2 regions of the uncultured Mailhella sp. genome follow, and region 2 is predicted to be linked to the other one. Evidence: riboswitches for the same ligand, from Rfam matches in the RefSeq annotation. Region 2 holds a riboswitch; the other holds the start of a gene.

What was found. A riboswitch is a leader RNA that binds a small molecule or an ion and turns the genes downstream of it on or off. The one in region 2 is predicted to bind glycine.
Region 1: it holds a riboswitch for glycine, as region 2 does, so the genes downstream of both, ABGT79_RS05940 (sodium:alanine symporter family protein) here and gcvT (glycine cleavage system aminomethyltransferase GcvT) in region 2, are expected to answer to the same signal.

Annotation. Positions count from the first base shown of each region.
Region 1 covers NZ_OZ007001.1:1,445,025-1,452,713, forward strand. The annotation lists gene ABGT79_RS05920 (MerR family transcriptional regulator) at 92-1,000, opposite strand; gene ABGT79_RS05925 (MFS transporter) at 1,105-2,268, shown strand; gene ABGT79_RS05930 (rhodanese family protein) at 2,370-2,888, opposite strand; gene ABGT79_RS05935 (hypothetical protein) at 2,854-3,177, opposite strand; glycine riboswitch at 3,349-3,434, shown strand; gene ABGT79_RS05940 (sodium:alanine symporter family protein) at 3,578-4,927, shown strand; gene ABGT79_RS05945 (FAD-dependent oxidoreductase) at 5,200-7,125, opposite strand; gene ABGT79_RS05950 (tripartite tricarboxylate transporter permease) at 7,441-7,689, opposite strand, start outside.
Region 2 covers NZ_OZ007001.1:773,796-781,484, reverse strand. The annotation lists gene ABGT79_RS03070 (hypothetical protein) at 1-101, shown strand, start outside; gene gcvPB (aminomethyl-transferring glycine dehydrogenase subunit GcvPB) at 1,195-2,628, opposite strand; gene gcvPA (aminomethyl-transferring glycine dehydrogenase subunit GcvPA) at 2,628-3,944, opposite strand; gene gcvH (glycine cleavage system protein GcvH) at 3,947-4,330, opposite strand; gene gcvT (glycine cleavage system aminomethyltransferase GcvT) at 4,425-5,507, opposite strand; glycine riboswitch at 5,649-5,733, opposite strand; gene ABGT79_RS03045 (GNAT family N-acetyltransferase) at 6,399-6,875, shown strand; gene ABGT79_RS03040 (LysR substrate-binding domain-containing protein) at 7,036-7,689, opposite strand, start outside.

The DNA of each region.
Region 1 (7,689 bases), 670 kb from region 2:
CATATTTCATCCATTTTTATCAAAAAACTGCAACAGATATAATTTTAAATTATTTTTATTAAAACAAGTGACTACACTTTTATTCCCAGCATCATACCAAACAGCGCTCAGAAGCCCCCTCTTCGGGCTGGCTGAAATAGTTTCCATTAATAGTGTTCTCCATCTTTTCCGCGGCGCGCTCATCGTCCACCCGCACGACATATTCGGCAACGTACTCCTCGCCGTTTTCGCCGAGCACGTAATTCATCTGGTCAAACGCGTACACGGGGCCGCACGCACGCTCTCCCCGGGCCGAAAGTTCCGCCGTCATGCGGACAAACGCCTCTTCGTGACTTCGCATGTCGCCGCGATGGAACAGGCAGGCATACCGGCCTGACTCCATGCGTCCGGCGCGCTCCCGTCCCACGTCGCGCCACGCGGCGGTAAACATGCTCTCAATACGAAACTCTCCCCTGCACGCGCAGTCCTCGGGAATAATGACGCCGAGCGGCGGATCAATACTGTTTCCTTCCATCAGACTGCGCATCAGGCACTCGGAGTAGCACTCCGCGCTCGACTCCCGAACGGTGATCTTCTCGGAATCCACAGGATACACGCGTATCTCAAGCGCCTCTCTCCGCTCGAAAAAAAGCCGGTCGTACGTCGCGCACCGAGCCTTCTCTCCCATGTCCGCCAGGCCCCTGAGCATGGAAAGCCGATGTGCCATGCGTTCCTGTTCCCGCTCCAGCACGGCTATGCGCTCCGTCACAAGACCAAGATATCCCTCGTTCCCGCAGCTTTCGCGACATTTCCTTATTTCCTCCAGCGTGCTGCCCGTTTCCTTGAGAAGAGAAATAAGATCAAAATCAAAAAACTGCTTCATGCTGTATCGTCGATAGCCGTTTTCCGAAATATACGCCGGGCGAAGAAGTCCCTTTCTGTCGTAATGAAGCAGCGTGTCCTTGGTGGTATGGCATATGCGGGCAAATTCCCCTATCTTCAAAAAACTTTTTCTTCCCACGCCTTTCTCCTTGACCCTTGTGTTACCCAGTAGTTTACGCTGACGAACGACCGAAGAAAAGACGCCGACTCGCGTTGTCTCGGAAAAAAATCAAGGATCTTGGCATGAAACGGACTGAGTTTTCCATCACCCGCGCGGCCTGCGCGTACTTCTTTCTCTGCCCCGGACTCGCCTATGGCGTGTTCACTTCCCGCCTGCCCGCGCTGAAAATGCAGACCGGCGCCGACGAGTCCCAGATAGGTCTTCTGCTGCTCTGCGTCGGCATGTCCAGCCTCGTTGCTCTGTTCTGCAGCAGCCGCCTCATCGCCCTCTGGGGAAGCCGGAATCTTCTCAAATACGGCTCCATGACGCTTGCGGCCGCCACGGCGCTGAGCTGTCTGGCCCAAACGCCGCTCCAGCTCGGCGCAGGCTGTCTGATCGTGGGCGCAAGCATGGGCCTCGTGGACGTATCCATGAACACCCAGGGCATCCACACGGAACATCGCTACCGCACATCGTGCATGTCGTTCATGCACGCCGCCTACAGCTTCGGCGGCGTTACCGGCTCCATCGCCGGGGCCGTGTTCGCCGGTCTCGGCCTGAATCCGTTCATCAACGCCGCCTGCGTGCTCGGTCTCTACGCCTGCTTTCTCGGAAAGGCCTCCTCCCGTCTGCTGAACGATCTGCCCGTTTCCCGCCAGGGGGGCAAGGACGACTCCCGCTCGCTGCCGCTCTTCGTGCTTCTTTGCGGCGTTCTCTCCATGCTCGCCTACGCCTCGGAAGGCTCCGTGGCCGAATGGGGAAGTCTGCTGCTCTTCACCGTCAAGGGCGCAGACGAACACACCGCCGCCCTCGTGTTCGCGGCCTTTTCCGTCACCACCGTATGCTGCCGTCTTTTCAGCGATCGCCTGCGGCACGTGCTGAGCGACTTCGTTCTGCTGTTCGGCGGCTCGCTGCTGGCGCTTGCCGGCATGCTGCTGGCGCTTTTCTCGCCGCTGCCCGCCGCATGTCTTGCCGGATACGCGCTCATGGGAGCCGGACTTTCCCCCATCGTGCCCACGCTCTTCAGCCGCGCGGGAAGCTGCCCGGGCATCAGTGCGGGCAGGGCAAGCGCCATTGTTTCCATTCTCTCCTACAGCGGCCTGCTGTTCTTTCCCCCCATGCTCGGCTTCGTCGCCCATGAAAAGGGACTGCTGAACGCCCTGCTCATCATTGTGGCCGCATGTGTAATTCTGACACTGGGCTCCTTCCTCTTCCGAAAAAAAAGAACGCGCGCTCCCAGGACATAACGACCGAAACAAGAATCGCGTGCCCAACCGTTCCGCCCAATGCCCCGCGGCTCGACGAAAAACGCCGGGAATATTCCCGGCGTTCCTTCATCATGCGACGATCATTTTCTGTTCCACGGCATGCGCGCAAGCAGCAGTCCGAGTCCGCAGAAGCCCGTCACGCCGGCGAACACCAGGCCTGCTCCCACAAACGCGGAAAGCCAGTACATGGGATGCCACACGTAGCTTCCCAGTATGCCCAGAAGCACCAGGGCTCCGGCTCCTATCTGAATCTGCCGGAACAGCGGGAACGGCGTCTTTTCGTGCTGCACGGGCAGACCTTCCTTCTGCCATCCGGAAAGGCCGCCTTCCATCTGCCAGGCCTCGGCGTCGCCGGCAAGACTGCGCAGCAGTTCGGAAGCCTTGTCCGTGCGGTTGCCGGATCGGCAGAAGAAAATGACGGGCTTATCCGGGGCGTCGGCGTCCTTGAGCGGATAAATCTTCGCAATGGACAGAGGCACGAGGCGGGCTCCGGGAATAAAGTTTTCCGCGTATTCCGCCGTTTCCCGGATATCAACAAGACGGGCTTCCCCGTTCTTCAACATTTCAAACGCCCTGCGGGGCGAAATGGTAGGCAGCATGAGCAACTCCTGTTTTTGCGGTCAGGGTGTCAGAAAAAGACGCGACGCGCAAGGGGGAGAGAAAAATTTGCTCCGCCGCTTCCTCCTTACGAAAAAAAACGCGTTCCATTCGCCGAACGCCTCCTGCCGGAAGCATCCGAACTCCCTCCAGAGAACTCCGACTACTCAAAATGTTTCGGCTCTTTTCCAGAAAAGCGCTGCGCCGCCTCCCGGCAAATTTCTGTTTCATCCCCATAACCACATGAACTTCAATGCCTATTTCAGAAAAATCAGAGACGTCGCACAGCACACAAACAATATATTTTTGTTCCAGAAATCACACCGAATGTCGATCCATTACTGATTCACCGGCACATTATTGACATTCGTCCGCAAATCATACTAGATTTTTTTTCGCTTTCCACAGGAAAGCACATGATCCCGTTGAAACTGCCTGAACGCCGCAAGGCCGACTAGCAGCGGAGGGAGCTCTGGAGAATCCCGTTTGGGTGCCGAAGGTGCAAGGCGAAAGCCGAAACTCTCAGGCCAAAGGACAGAGCTTAGGATCTTGCCGCTCGACCATACCTGCCGCTTCATCCCTAAGCGTTTCTCTGGAGCAAATCTCATGGATTTGCTCTTTTTTTGTACCCTGAAACAGAGGGCATGACGGGTTGCGGACAGCGCTCCTCATGCGCTCGAAGGAATGGTTTATGGAACTCATCAGTCAGATAGTCGATGCGGTCAACGGCGTGCTCTGGGGCTGGCTTCTGCTCTTCCTGCTCTGCGGCACGGGCATTTTCTACACCATCCGGCTGCGCTTCATTCAGCTGCGCAAGCTGCCCCACGCCTTCCGCCGCCTGTTCAGCAACATCTCCCTGCACGGCGAAAGCGCCGACCACACCGGCATGAGCTCATTCCAGGCGCTCGCCACCGCCGTGGCCGCCCAGGTGGGCACGGGCAACATTGCCGGCGCGGCCACGGCCATTGCAGCCGGCGGCCCCGGAGCCATCTTCTGGATGTGGCTGAGCGCCTTCTTCGGCATGGCCACCAACTACTCCGAAGCCGTGCTCGCTCAGAAGTACAAAACCACCAACGAACGCGGCGAAACCGTCGGCGGACCGGCCTACTACATCCGCGCCGCCTTCCCCGGCACTTTCGGCAAGGCTCTCGCCGGATTCTTCTCCGTGGCCATCATTCTCGCCCTCGGCTTCATGGGCAACATGGTGCAGTCCAACTCCATCGGCGCGGCCTTCAGCACCGCCTTCGGGCTCTCGCCCGTGCTCGTCGGCGTCGTCGTGGCCCTCATTTCCGCCGCCATCTTCCTCGGCGGCGCCAGGCGCATCGCCTGGGTCATGGAAAAGCTCGTGCCCCTCATGGCCCTTCTCTACGTAGGCGGCTGCCTTGTCATCATCTTCGCCAACATCACCGCCCTGCCCGGCGCGTTCAAAACCATTTTCGTCATGGCCTTTGATCCCCAGTCCGCCGGCGGCGGCGCGCTCGGCATCACCGTGCGCGAGGCCATGCGCTACGGTGTGGCCCGCGGCCTCTTCTCCAACGAAGCCGGCATGGGCTCCACGCCCCACGCCCACGCGCTGGCCAAGGTCGCCCATCCCGACGATCAGGGCATGATGGCCATGATGGGCGTGTTCATCGACACCTTCGTGGTGCTCACCTGCACCGCCCTCGTCATCGTCATCACCGGCGAATGGAACTGCGGCAGCACCGGCACCGAACTCGCCCAGATCGCCTTCGACACGGTATTCGGCTCCTTCGGCAACATCTATATCGCGGTCTGCCTGTTCTTCTTCGCCTTTTCCACCATCATCGGCTGGTACTTCTTCGGCGAGGCCAACGTGAAGGCCCTGTTCGGCGCAAAATACGTCAAAATCTACGCCGCCATCGTCGTGGTGTTCATCGTCATCGGCTCCGGCCTCAAGGTGAACCTCGTGTGGAACATGTCCGACATGTTCAACGGCCTCATGGTGCTGCCCAACCTCATCGGTCTGCTGGCCCTCTCCGGCGTGGTGGTGGCCATCGCCAAAAGCAAGCGCGACGACTGATCTCTGCGTCGCCTTCCGACATCGAGGTCCTGCCGTCTGACGGCATGTCATGAGGGCGCAACGCCCCGCCCGCCCTCATGACCGCAGGATCAAAAAACTACGGGAGCGAATCCCTTCCCGCCACCACTACTTTAACATCATCCGAGCATGACGACATGCCCTTCGGGGCCGCTTCTGAAAAGCTTCGAGACGAAAAGAGCCCGTGCCGAACAGCGACACGGGCTCTTTTCATGCGGAAACGCTTCCGCCAGACAGGGAAATGCCCCCTGTGGTTACAGCTTCAGACCAAGCGCCAGGCCCTGATCCATGGCCTCGTAGGCGTCGCCTATGTGATCGCAGTCGCCGATGGTATGCACGGGAATGCCGCAGTCGCCCAGCGATTCCTGAAGCTTCTTGTCCGGCACCGTGCCGATGGCGAGCACCAGCGTGTCGGCCTTCACGGGGAACAGCGCGTGGCCGTGATCGATTTCCGCGGTATGCGCGGTCAGACGGAACAACGTGGAATCCGGGAACAGACGGATGTTGTCGCAATCGGCGATTTCCTGGAACAGCCAGCCGCGGATGCGGGAAATAAGGCCGCGGCCGAGCTCGTTGAGTTCCACAAGGCATACCTTCTTGCCTTCGCGGGCGAGCTTGAGCGACGTTTCCAGACCTATGTAGCGTCCGCCGAGCACCACGCAGCGCTCGCCGGTGCTCACCTTGTTGCGCAGCACGTCCATGGCGTACACGATGGGCATGCCGCTGTCCTGACCGTCCACGCCGGAAAGCGCGCGGGGCGTGGCGCCCGTGGCCAGCACCACTTCGTCGGGATGCGCGGCCATGATCTGTTCGCGCGTCACCGTCGTGTTCATGTGAATGCGCACGCCGGCCTTGTCCATGTTCTCCTTCAGCCACGGCACGAGCGTGCGGAAGCTCGCCTTGTCGTCGCCGGCGGAAGCCACCAGCCACTGGCCGCCGAGTTCGCCGGTCTTTTCAAAAAGATCCACGTGATGGCCGCGCTCGGCCAGCGCGAGCGCGCAGCGCATGCCCGCCAGACCGCCGCCGATCACATAGATGTTCCTGGGCTTTTCGGCAGGACGGGACACATAGGTGTCTTCCATCATCAGGGCGGGGTTCACCGTGCAGCACATGCCGCGGCCAACCAGTCTCGGGCGCGAGGCCCAGGTCTGACAGTTGTTGCAGCGCACGCAGCGGCGGATGGTGTCTTCCTCGCCGCGGCGCAGCTTGCCCACGTAGTCGGGATCGGCCAGCAGCGGACGCGCAATGCCGATGAAGTCGGCCACGCCGTCGGCAATCATCTTGTCCGCCTCATGAGGATCGTGCAGACCGCAGCTTGCAATGATGGCCACATCGGGAAGCGCCTTCTTGACCTTGGCGGTGTCGGCGATGTTCTGCGCCGAACCTTCCGCATAGATGGGCACGCCGTGCCACAGACGTTCCTGACCGCCGCCCGTCATGAGGAAGGCGTTCACACCGGCCTCGGCCAGATAGCCCATCTCTTCAATGCCCTCGTCGAGGGTCATGCCGCCTTCCATGTAGTCGCACTTCGGGAAGCGGATGTACACGGGGAAGTCGTCGCGGGTGCGCTCGCGGATGGCTTCCACGATCATGCGGGGAAGCGCGATGCGCTTTTTCGCCGTGCCGCCGAAGTCGTCGGTGCGGCGGTTGCTGTAGGGCGACAGGAACTGACTGATGAACTTGCCCGAACCGCCGTGCAGCGCAAAGCCGTCGAATCCGGCTTCGTAGAGTCTCTTGCCCGCCTGGGCGTAGCATTCGATGTAGTCGAGAATTTCCTGACGGGTCATTTCTCTGGGAACCACGAGATCCCAGGAGCCGCGTACCGGAGAAGGCGCAATGCATTCCTTCTTCGTGCCCGCGCGGGAGCCTGCGCCGCCGAGCTGCAGAAACACCTTTGCGCCGCCGGACTTGATGAGCGCCGCCAGCTCCGCGAGCTTTTCAATGTACTTGTCGTCCCACAGGGCAAGGCCCTGCGCCAGCTTCACGGAAGGCCACGCAAAGGTCTGCTGCACGGTGACGAGACCGGCCTGCCCCAGGCGGGCCCTGTGAAAGGCAAACAGCGGTTCGCCCACAAAACCGTCTTCCGTTCCGCCCCGGGTCTGCACCGAAGTCTGAACGTAGCGGTTGGGTATTTCAAGATTCCCGATTTTCGCGTGGGTGAAAAGGTGAGGAAAAGCCATCTCATGCCTCCTTGTAATCTAAGCAACGCCCGGCAGACGCAACACGCCGCCGTATCTCGGCGCAGAAACTGTCGGAATTTTGATTGTCGTGCTGCGGAGCCGCCCGACGATGCGCTAAGGCGCGCTCTGCCGACAGTACGAACACGTCTTCAGGCGCAGGCCGGGCGTTTGCGGCGCATCGGAAGATTGTCCGAACCGCCGCCATCCGCATCCGAAGGCGCGACGACACGTCCGTCACGCCCCGAAAAAACGAATCCGCCAGACCGGTAATGCCCGAATCCGGCGAATTCCCTGATGGTTGCTGGAAAAAGTGCCCTAGAACAGAATGCCGCGGGGCGTGTTGACGCTGAATCCGAGGGAGAAGATGACGTAGCACACGGCCACGAACACCAGCGTGAACACCACGTTCCAGAAAAGATCCCTGGACTTCAGATCGTTCTTCAGCACGGTGCAGAGAATGAACACCAGCGTGGCGGAAGACACGTAGAAGCCGATGTACTTGATGCACAATACGTAGGCGATGAGAAGCGCGGCGTGCATGCCTATGCCCTTCCAGTTGATGCA
Region 2 (7,689 bases):
ATATTAAGCTTGTTTCCTGTGCCGGTCAGCCGAATTCCTCGGTCTCCACCCTGTGCTTCCGTACCGATAAAAAGTTTCGGAGTCGTAATATTCAACGATGATCCGTTGGTTACCACCACGGCATTATAGTTTGTGCCCGTGGTCTGGTTAGGATCATTGGTGGTTTTATTGGCACTCTCGAATGTCAGCGATTCCGTTGCACTAATACTATTTTTCCCTTCGGAAACACGAATGGCAACGTTGGCGTACTCCCTGTTTGTATTAGAATAAGGGGTGGCTGGCTTGCTGACGACAAGTGTATCTCCCGATATGGACTCCCCTTTCAAATCCTTATTGGGAATCTGCTCAGCTCCTGCCATTCCGGCACCGCCCATGACGAGCATGGACGCCACGGCCAGAGAGCCGAAGGTGTTCATAAGGTGACACTTCTTGAGGACCGCTTTGTACCGATTGATGAGATTGCCGATTGCCCCTTTGGTCAACATGTCAATAACCTCCAGAATTGACTGTACCTTTTTATAGTATGCGCCTTTATGCACGGAGATGAACGTCAGAGGCATTTGGAAGATGCATACTATATAGCAATAACATAATGTAAGAATAAATCGTCAAAAAAATATTTTTTTAACGTATCTATTTTACATTTTTGTAAATATCATTAATTCCAGAAAAATTTTTTATTTCTTAAATTTGCTGATTTCAGTTTCATTTATGATAAAAATTGTTATTTTTTAATAAGTTATGATTTAATTTTGAAATAGATCTTTCACATAAGTTGATTAAAAATACAGATGATAAGAATTTTAATTAAAGAATATTTTTTAATTTTTATACAAAAGAAAAGAATAAATTATTTCATTAGGAAATGTCAGTTTTTTTTATAAAGAAGAATATCATTATGATATGAAGCAGCGCGGAGGGAAAGCGGCATTCTGCAAGATCACAAAAAAAAGCGCCGTCTGTTTTGGTACAGATGGCGCTTTACAGTAATAAGCAGCTTTTTTTATTGGATAGTTGACGGTAACATGCTTGGACGGACCGGGAGAGGCGGACGAAAATCAGTGATTTTCATCATTATGACATCCCGTCACTTGTCCCGCCGAACCGGCGAAGCCGGGAGGCGGAAACAAGGGGGCGCGGGGGGAATTATTCCCCCCGCATGCCTTTCCTGTCTTTTTCTGTCTTTCCTGCCTTTTATTCAAAGTTGTAGCGGAGCACGGGGGTGCGTGCGGCGCGGACTTCGTCGGGGCGGCCGATGGGGCAGTGGTGAGGCGCGGCGTGGAGGTAGTCGGGGTCGGTTTTGGCCTTCTCAAGGATGGCGAGGAGGGCGTCGGCCGCGTTGTCGAGGGTTTCGGGACTTTCGGTTTCGGTAGGTTCGACCATGAGGGCCTCGTGGACGATGAGGGGGAAGTACATGGTCGGCGGATGGATGCCGTAATCGAGCAGCGATTTGGCGACGTCCATGGCGGAGATGCCGGTTTCGTTCTTCAGCTTTTCGAGCGTCATGACGAATTCGTGCATGCAGAGGGTGTCGTAGGCCATGTCGTAGTGGCCGGCGAGCTTCTTCATGAGGTAGTTGGCGTTGAGCACGGCCATGGCCGAGGCTTCGGGAATGCCTTCCCTGCCCAGCGTGAGGATGTAGGTCAGGGCGCGCACCACGACAAGGAAGTTGCCGTAGAAGCTGCGCACGCGGCCCATGCTGTGTTCGGGGGTGAAGAAGCTGTAGCGGCCGTTTTCTTCGCGCACGCGGGGGGTGGGCAGGAAGGCCTCGAGGAAGGCCTTGCAGCCCACGGGGCCGCTGCCGGGACCGCCGCCGCCGTGCGGGGTGGAGAAGGTTTTGTGCAGGTTGAGGTGAACGCAGTCGAAGCCCATGTCGCCGGGACGGGCGTGACCCATGACGGCGTTGAGGTTGGCGCCGTCGTAGTAGCAGAGGCCGCCCGCCTCATGCACGATGCGCGTGATTTCGAGAATGTTGGGATCGAAGAGGCCCACCGTGTTGGGATTGGTGAGCATGAGGCCTGCGGTATCGGGGCCGACGGCCTTTCTGAGGGCTTCGAGGTCCACGCCGCCCTCGGCGTTGGAGGGTACGGAAACCACGGTGAAGCCCGCCATGGTGGCCGAGGCGGGATTGGTTCCGTGAGCGGAGTCGGGCACGATGATCTTGGTGCGGGCCGCGTCGTTTCTCGACTGATGATAGCGGCGGATGAGCAGCAGACCGGTGTATTCGCCGTGCGCGCCCGCGGCGGGCTGGAAGGTCATGCCGTCCATGCCGGTGATTTCGCAGAGCAGGCGTTCGGTCTTATAGAGCACCTCAAGGCAGCCCTGGGCGGTGTCGGCGGGCTGGAGCGGATGGATGTCCGTAAAGCCGGGGAGCGAGGCCATTTCCTCGTTCACCCGGGGATTGTACTTCATGGTGCAGGAGCCCAGGGGATAGAAGCCCTTGTTCACGCCGTGGGTCTGGGAAGCGAGCTCGGTGTAGTGTCTGCCGAGGTCGATTTCCGAGATTTCGGGCAGACGGGGAGCCGAGGCGCGCAGCGCGGACGAAGAAAATTCGACTGCGGGCACGTCGCAGGCGGGAATGAGGGTTTCGCAGCGGCCGGGACGGCTTCTTTCAAAGAGGAGTTTCATTATGCGCACACCTCCCGGATGGCGGTGACGAGTTCATCCATGTCGTTTTTGCTGCAAAGTTCGGTGCAGCACCAGAGCAGGCCGCCGTCCACGGGCAGGCCGCCGAGAATGCCCTTTTCGGCGAGCCTGGCGCAGAGCACTTCCGGATCCACGGGGCAGTTCGTGAGAAATTCGTGGAAGAATTCCCTGCCTTCGCAGCGCAGGGAGAAGCCGGGAATTTCGGCCAGCTTTGCAGCCAGATAGTGCGCATGGGCGGCGCAGTTTTCGGCCACGCGGGCGAGGCCCTTCGGACCCATGGCCGCGAGGTACACCGAGGCGGTCATGGCGCAGAGCGCTTCGTTGGAGCAGATGTTGGATGAGGCCTTTTCGCGGCGGATGTGCTGTTCGCGGGCCTGGAGGGTGAGCACGAAGCAGCGGCGGCCTTCGTGATCCACGGTTTCGCCCACGATGCGGCCGGGAAGGTGCCGCATGAGTTCCTTGCGGCAGGCCATGAATCCGAGGTACGGGCCGCCGAATCCGAGGGGCATGCCGAGGGGCTGTCCTTCGCCCACGGTGATGTCCGCGCCGTATTCGCCGGGCGTTTTCAGGATGCCGAGGGAAATGGGATTCGCGCTCATGACCATTTTTGCGCCGGCGTTGTGGGTGGCGGCGACAAGGGCGTCCATGTCTTCGAGCACGCCGAAGTAGTTGGGGCTCTGCACGAGGGCGCAGGCCGTGCTTTCGGAAAGGGCGGCGGCGAGATCGGCGGGATCGGTGGCGCCGTTCTTCACGGGCAGCACGGTGACGGGCACGCTGCGGCTTTCGCAGTAGGTCTGCACGGCGGCGATGGTCTGCGGATCGACGGCGCCGGCGAGCACGACGCCGTGTCTGCGGCGATCCAGGCACATGAGCACGGCTTCGGCCGCGGCGACGGCGCCGTCGTAGACCGAGGCGTTGGACACGTCCATGCCGGTGAGTTCGCAGATCTGGGTCTGGTATTCAAAGATGGACTGGAGCACGCCCTGACTGATTTCCGCCTGATAGGGCGTGTAGGCCGTGACGAATTCCTCGCGGGAGGTCACGGTTTTCACGACGGCGGGAATGTAGTGGCGATACGCGCCCGCGCCCCGGAAGATGCTGCGGAAGCGGACATTTTTATCCGCCATGTCGCGCACCTTGCGCGAGACTTCCATCTCGCTCAGGCCGTCGGGCAGGTTCAGCGAGTGCAGGCGCACTTCCGGCGGGACGGAGGCGAAAAGTTCGTCGGTGGAATGCAGGCCGAGGCTTGCGAGCATGGCCTGGCGTTCTTCCGACGTGGCGGGAATGTAGCTGCCCATGCCTAGGCCTCCTCGTTCTTGCACACGGCCTCGTAGGCGGCGGCGTCCAGCAGATCGCCGACGGCGGTCACGTCGGAAACCTTGATGAGCCAGGCTTCGTAGGGCTTTTCGTTGAGCAGGGCGGGGTTGTCGATGAGTTCGCTGTTCACGGCGGCCACGGTGCCGGTCACAGGGCTGAACACGCCGGACACGGCCTTCACGGATTCCACGTCGGCAAAGGAGTCGCCCACGGTGACGGCGTCGCCTTCCTGGGGCAGATCGATGAACACGATGTCGCCGAGGGAGCTCTGGGCGAAGTCGGTGAGGCCGATGACGGAAAGACCGTCTTCGTTCTTGATCCATTCATGAGACGCGGAGTATCTGAGTTCGGCGGGAATGTGAGACATGGCATCCTCCAAAGAGACGATAGAAGGTTCAACGAAGAAGGTTGCGCAGGCCGCGCTTTTTCGGCGGCTCTGCGGGGAGAGAAAGGCCTGCCGGCTAGCGGTGATAGAAGGGCAGGGGCACGATGACCGCACTGACCCTGCGGCCGCGCACGTCCACCTCGACTTCGGTGCCGGGGGCGCTGTGGGCGACGTCCACGAGGGCCATGGCGAGAGCCTTGCCCACGGCGGGGCAGTGGGTGCCGGAGGTGGTCATGCCGATCTGCGTGTCGCCGATGAACACGGGCTGATGCTCGCGGGCAATGCCGCGGCCGGTGACTTCGAGGCCCACGCGCACGCGGGCGGGCGCGCCTGCGGCCACGAGGGCGTCCTTGCCGATGAATTCTTCCTTGTTCAGCTTCACGCCGAAGTCGAGACCGGCTTCGAGGGGCGAAATGGTTTCGTCCATTTCGTGGCCGTACAGGGGCATGGCGGCTTCAAGGCGCAGGGTGTCGCGCGCGCCGAGTCCGCAGGGAATGAGGCCGAATTCCCCGCCGGCCTCGCGCAGGGTCTTCCAGAGCTTCACGGCGTTTTCGGGCGCGGTGTAGATTTCGTAGCCGAGCTCGCCGGTGTAGCCCGTGCGGGACACCATGCACTTCATGCCGGCGATGTCCACGTCGCGCACGGCGGTGTAGTACTTCTGCGGCAGTTTGTCCTCGGGAACCAGCTTCTTGAGGATGGCGGGCGCGGCAGGGCCCTGAAGGGCGAGCTGGGCCACGGAGTCGGAAATGTCTTCGGCCCTGGTGCCGGGCAGAAGATTGGCGGCCATGTGGGCGTAGTCCTTGTGCCGGTTGGCGGCGTTGACCACGACGAGATATTCTTCGTCGGAGAACTTGTACACGACGAGGTCGTCGATGACGCCGCCCTTGTCATTGCACATGACGCTGTAGCGCACCTTGCCCACGGGCATGCTGGTGAAGTCGTTGGTGAGCAGGTGGTTCAGGGTTTTCAGGGCCGTGGGGCCGGTGAAGAGCACTTCTCCCATGTGGGAGACGTCGAACAGGCCGGCCGCCTGACGCACGGCCATGTGTTCCTTGATGACGCCTGTCGGGTACTGCACGGGCAGAAGATAGCCCGCAAAGGGGACGATCTTTCCGCCTTCCGCGACGTGTACGTCGTAAAGTGGGGTTTTGAGTTCCATGGAACCTTCTCCTGCGAAAAAAGAAAATAAAAAAAGAGGCACAGCAGACGAATTGCTTCGTCCTCTGTGCCTCTGTTACCAACCTGAAAGATTCTCCGCCGCGCGGATTGCCTCATGGGTGCATGCCTGCTTTCCAGAGTTTGTCCAAAACCGGTCCTTTTGCCTGAGAGTTCTTGCGGCCCCTTCGGCTCCACCCAGTGAGGGTGATCTCTCCCGGTTTCTTCAACCAAGTCATGCCGGATCTCTATGCGCTTTGGGAAAACAGCCTTCGCTGTTTTTTAATTCAGAAAAAAGGTAGCACGGCGGCGGAACGAGGTCAAGGGGAGGCGGGCGAATGCCGGAAAAAAAGTTTATGATTTCGCCGGAAAAGCGTATTTTTTCACGAGTGGAACAGGAATGTGAGCCTGGAATGCAGGCCTGGAACGGAAGCGTTCCGGAAGCTGGGCAAAGACGGAGCGCGTCCGTCGGCCGGGGCACGAATCAGGAGCGTGCGAGGCAGGGGCGAGGGGATAAGGGAGAGGGAAAAAGGAAGAGGCGCAGGGAGCAGAAGGCGGGCGGAGCCAAGGGAATGCGCGAGAGAGGCGGGGAAGGAAAAGGCAGGGCGAAGAGACGGGAGGCGGGGAAAGGGGAGCCGCGGGGGAGAGCTCTTGCCGAAGGAGAGCTTGAGCACGGCGGCGAGGAACGAAAGGATGCGGCCGGTCGGAGCACGGCGAGAAGAAAGGAAGGCGGACGGAACCGGAGGAAGGCGACGGCGGCCTTGGGGAATCTGAACTGTCACGGCGCGGCGGAGATATGCAGGCGCGGCGCACGGAGGCATCGGGCTGAGAGGTGTCCCCGGCGGAAAAATTGCGTTAGAACAGAATCTGCCCCGCACGGGCAGGGAGGAGATGCATGACGGAATTTGGTTTCAGATTTGCGGAACGAAAGGATATCGCTCTTATTTTGCAGTTCATCAGGGAACTGGCAGAGTATGAACATCTGCGGCACGAAGTTGTCGCGGATGAGGCGACTTTGGAAGAATGGATTTTTGACCGGAAGAAGGCGGAAGTCCTCTTTGCCCTTGAAAACGGCAGGGAAGTCGGCTTTGCCCTGTTCTTCCATAATTTTTCCACGTTTCTCGGCAGGGCGGGCATCTATCTGGAAGATCTGTACGTCCGGCCGGAATGCCGCGGCAGAGGCTGCGGAAAGGCGCTTTTGGAGAAGCTCGCCGCCCTGGCCGTGGAACGCGGCTGCGGCCGTCTGGAATGGTGGTGCCTCGACTGGAACAGGCCGAGCATCGACTTTTATCTTTCCCTTGGCGCGGAGCCTATGAAGGACTGGACGGTGTACAGAATAGCCGGAGACGCGTTGCAGAATCTTGCCCGCTAGCTGCGGCGCTTTTGGGCAGGAAAAGCTTGCGTTTTCGGCCAGCTGCGGAAACGCAGCGCGGTAAAGAGGAAGGGCCGCCCCGGAAAGGGCGGCCCTTTTCATGTTCATGCGCAGACGGCGGGCAGAGCCGGGGCTGCCCGACATGGGCGGCGGCGCTTCCTCAGTTTTCGCGGGTATTGAACGTTTTCTGCACGCACTGCATGAAATTGTTCAACGCCGCGTTGCAGCGGTTTTTGCGCATGACGATATAGGTGCAGGACTGAATGTCGAGCTCCGGCAGCGTACGGAACGTGACATTGGTCACGGCCGTGTACAGGTCTGGAGCGATGGCAGGGATGAGTTCGCACGGATGAGGCAGCAGAGATATGCCAAGACCCGCGCCCACCAGCCAGAAGGCCGTGGAACGGCGGCGTACCCAGAAGATGATGTTGGGCTTTTTATCGCCGAAATAATTGTCCCACCACTGGTCCAGCGCCAGTTTCATGTCGGCGGTTTCATCGGTTTCGTCCTTGCTGCGCATGATGAAGTTGCAGCGGCGCAGTGCGTTCGGCGTTATGCGTTTTGCCGAGGCCAGCGGATGGTGGGAGGGGATGGCCAGCTTGACGGGCCCGGTCATGATGGGAACGCCCGTCAGATCCGGCGGAAAAAGGGAGTCCGCAGTGCCGGTGATGATGGCTATGTCCAGCTTTCCGCTCTGCACGCCTTCCACGGTTTCTCCGGGAATGAGTTCCTGCACCCTCAGGCGGATGTTGGGGAAGTCCGTCTGCATTCTCAGGAAGGCGCGTGCCAGACGTTTTATTTCCGTAACGTCGCC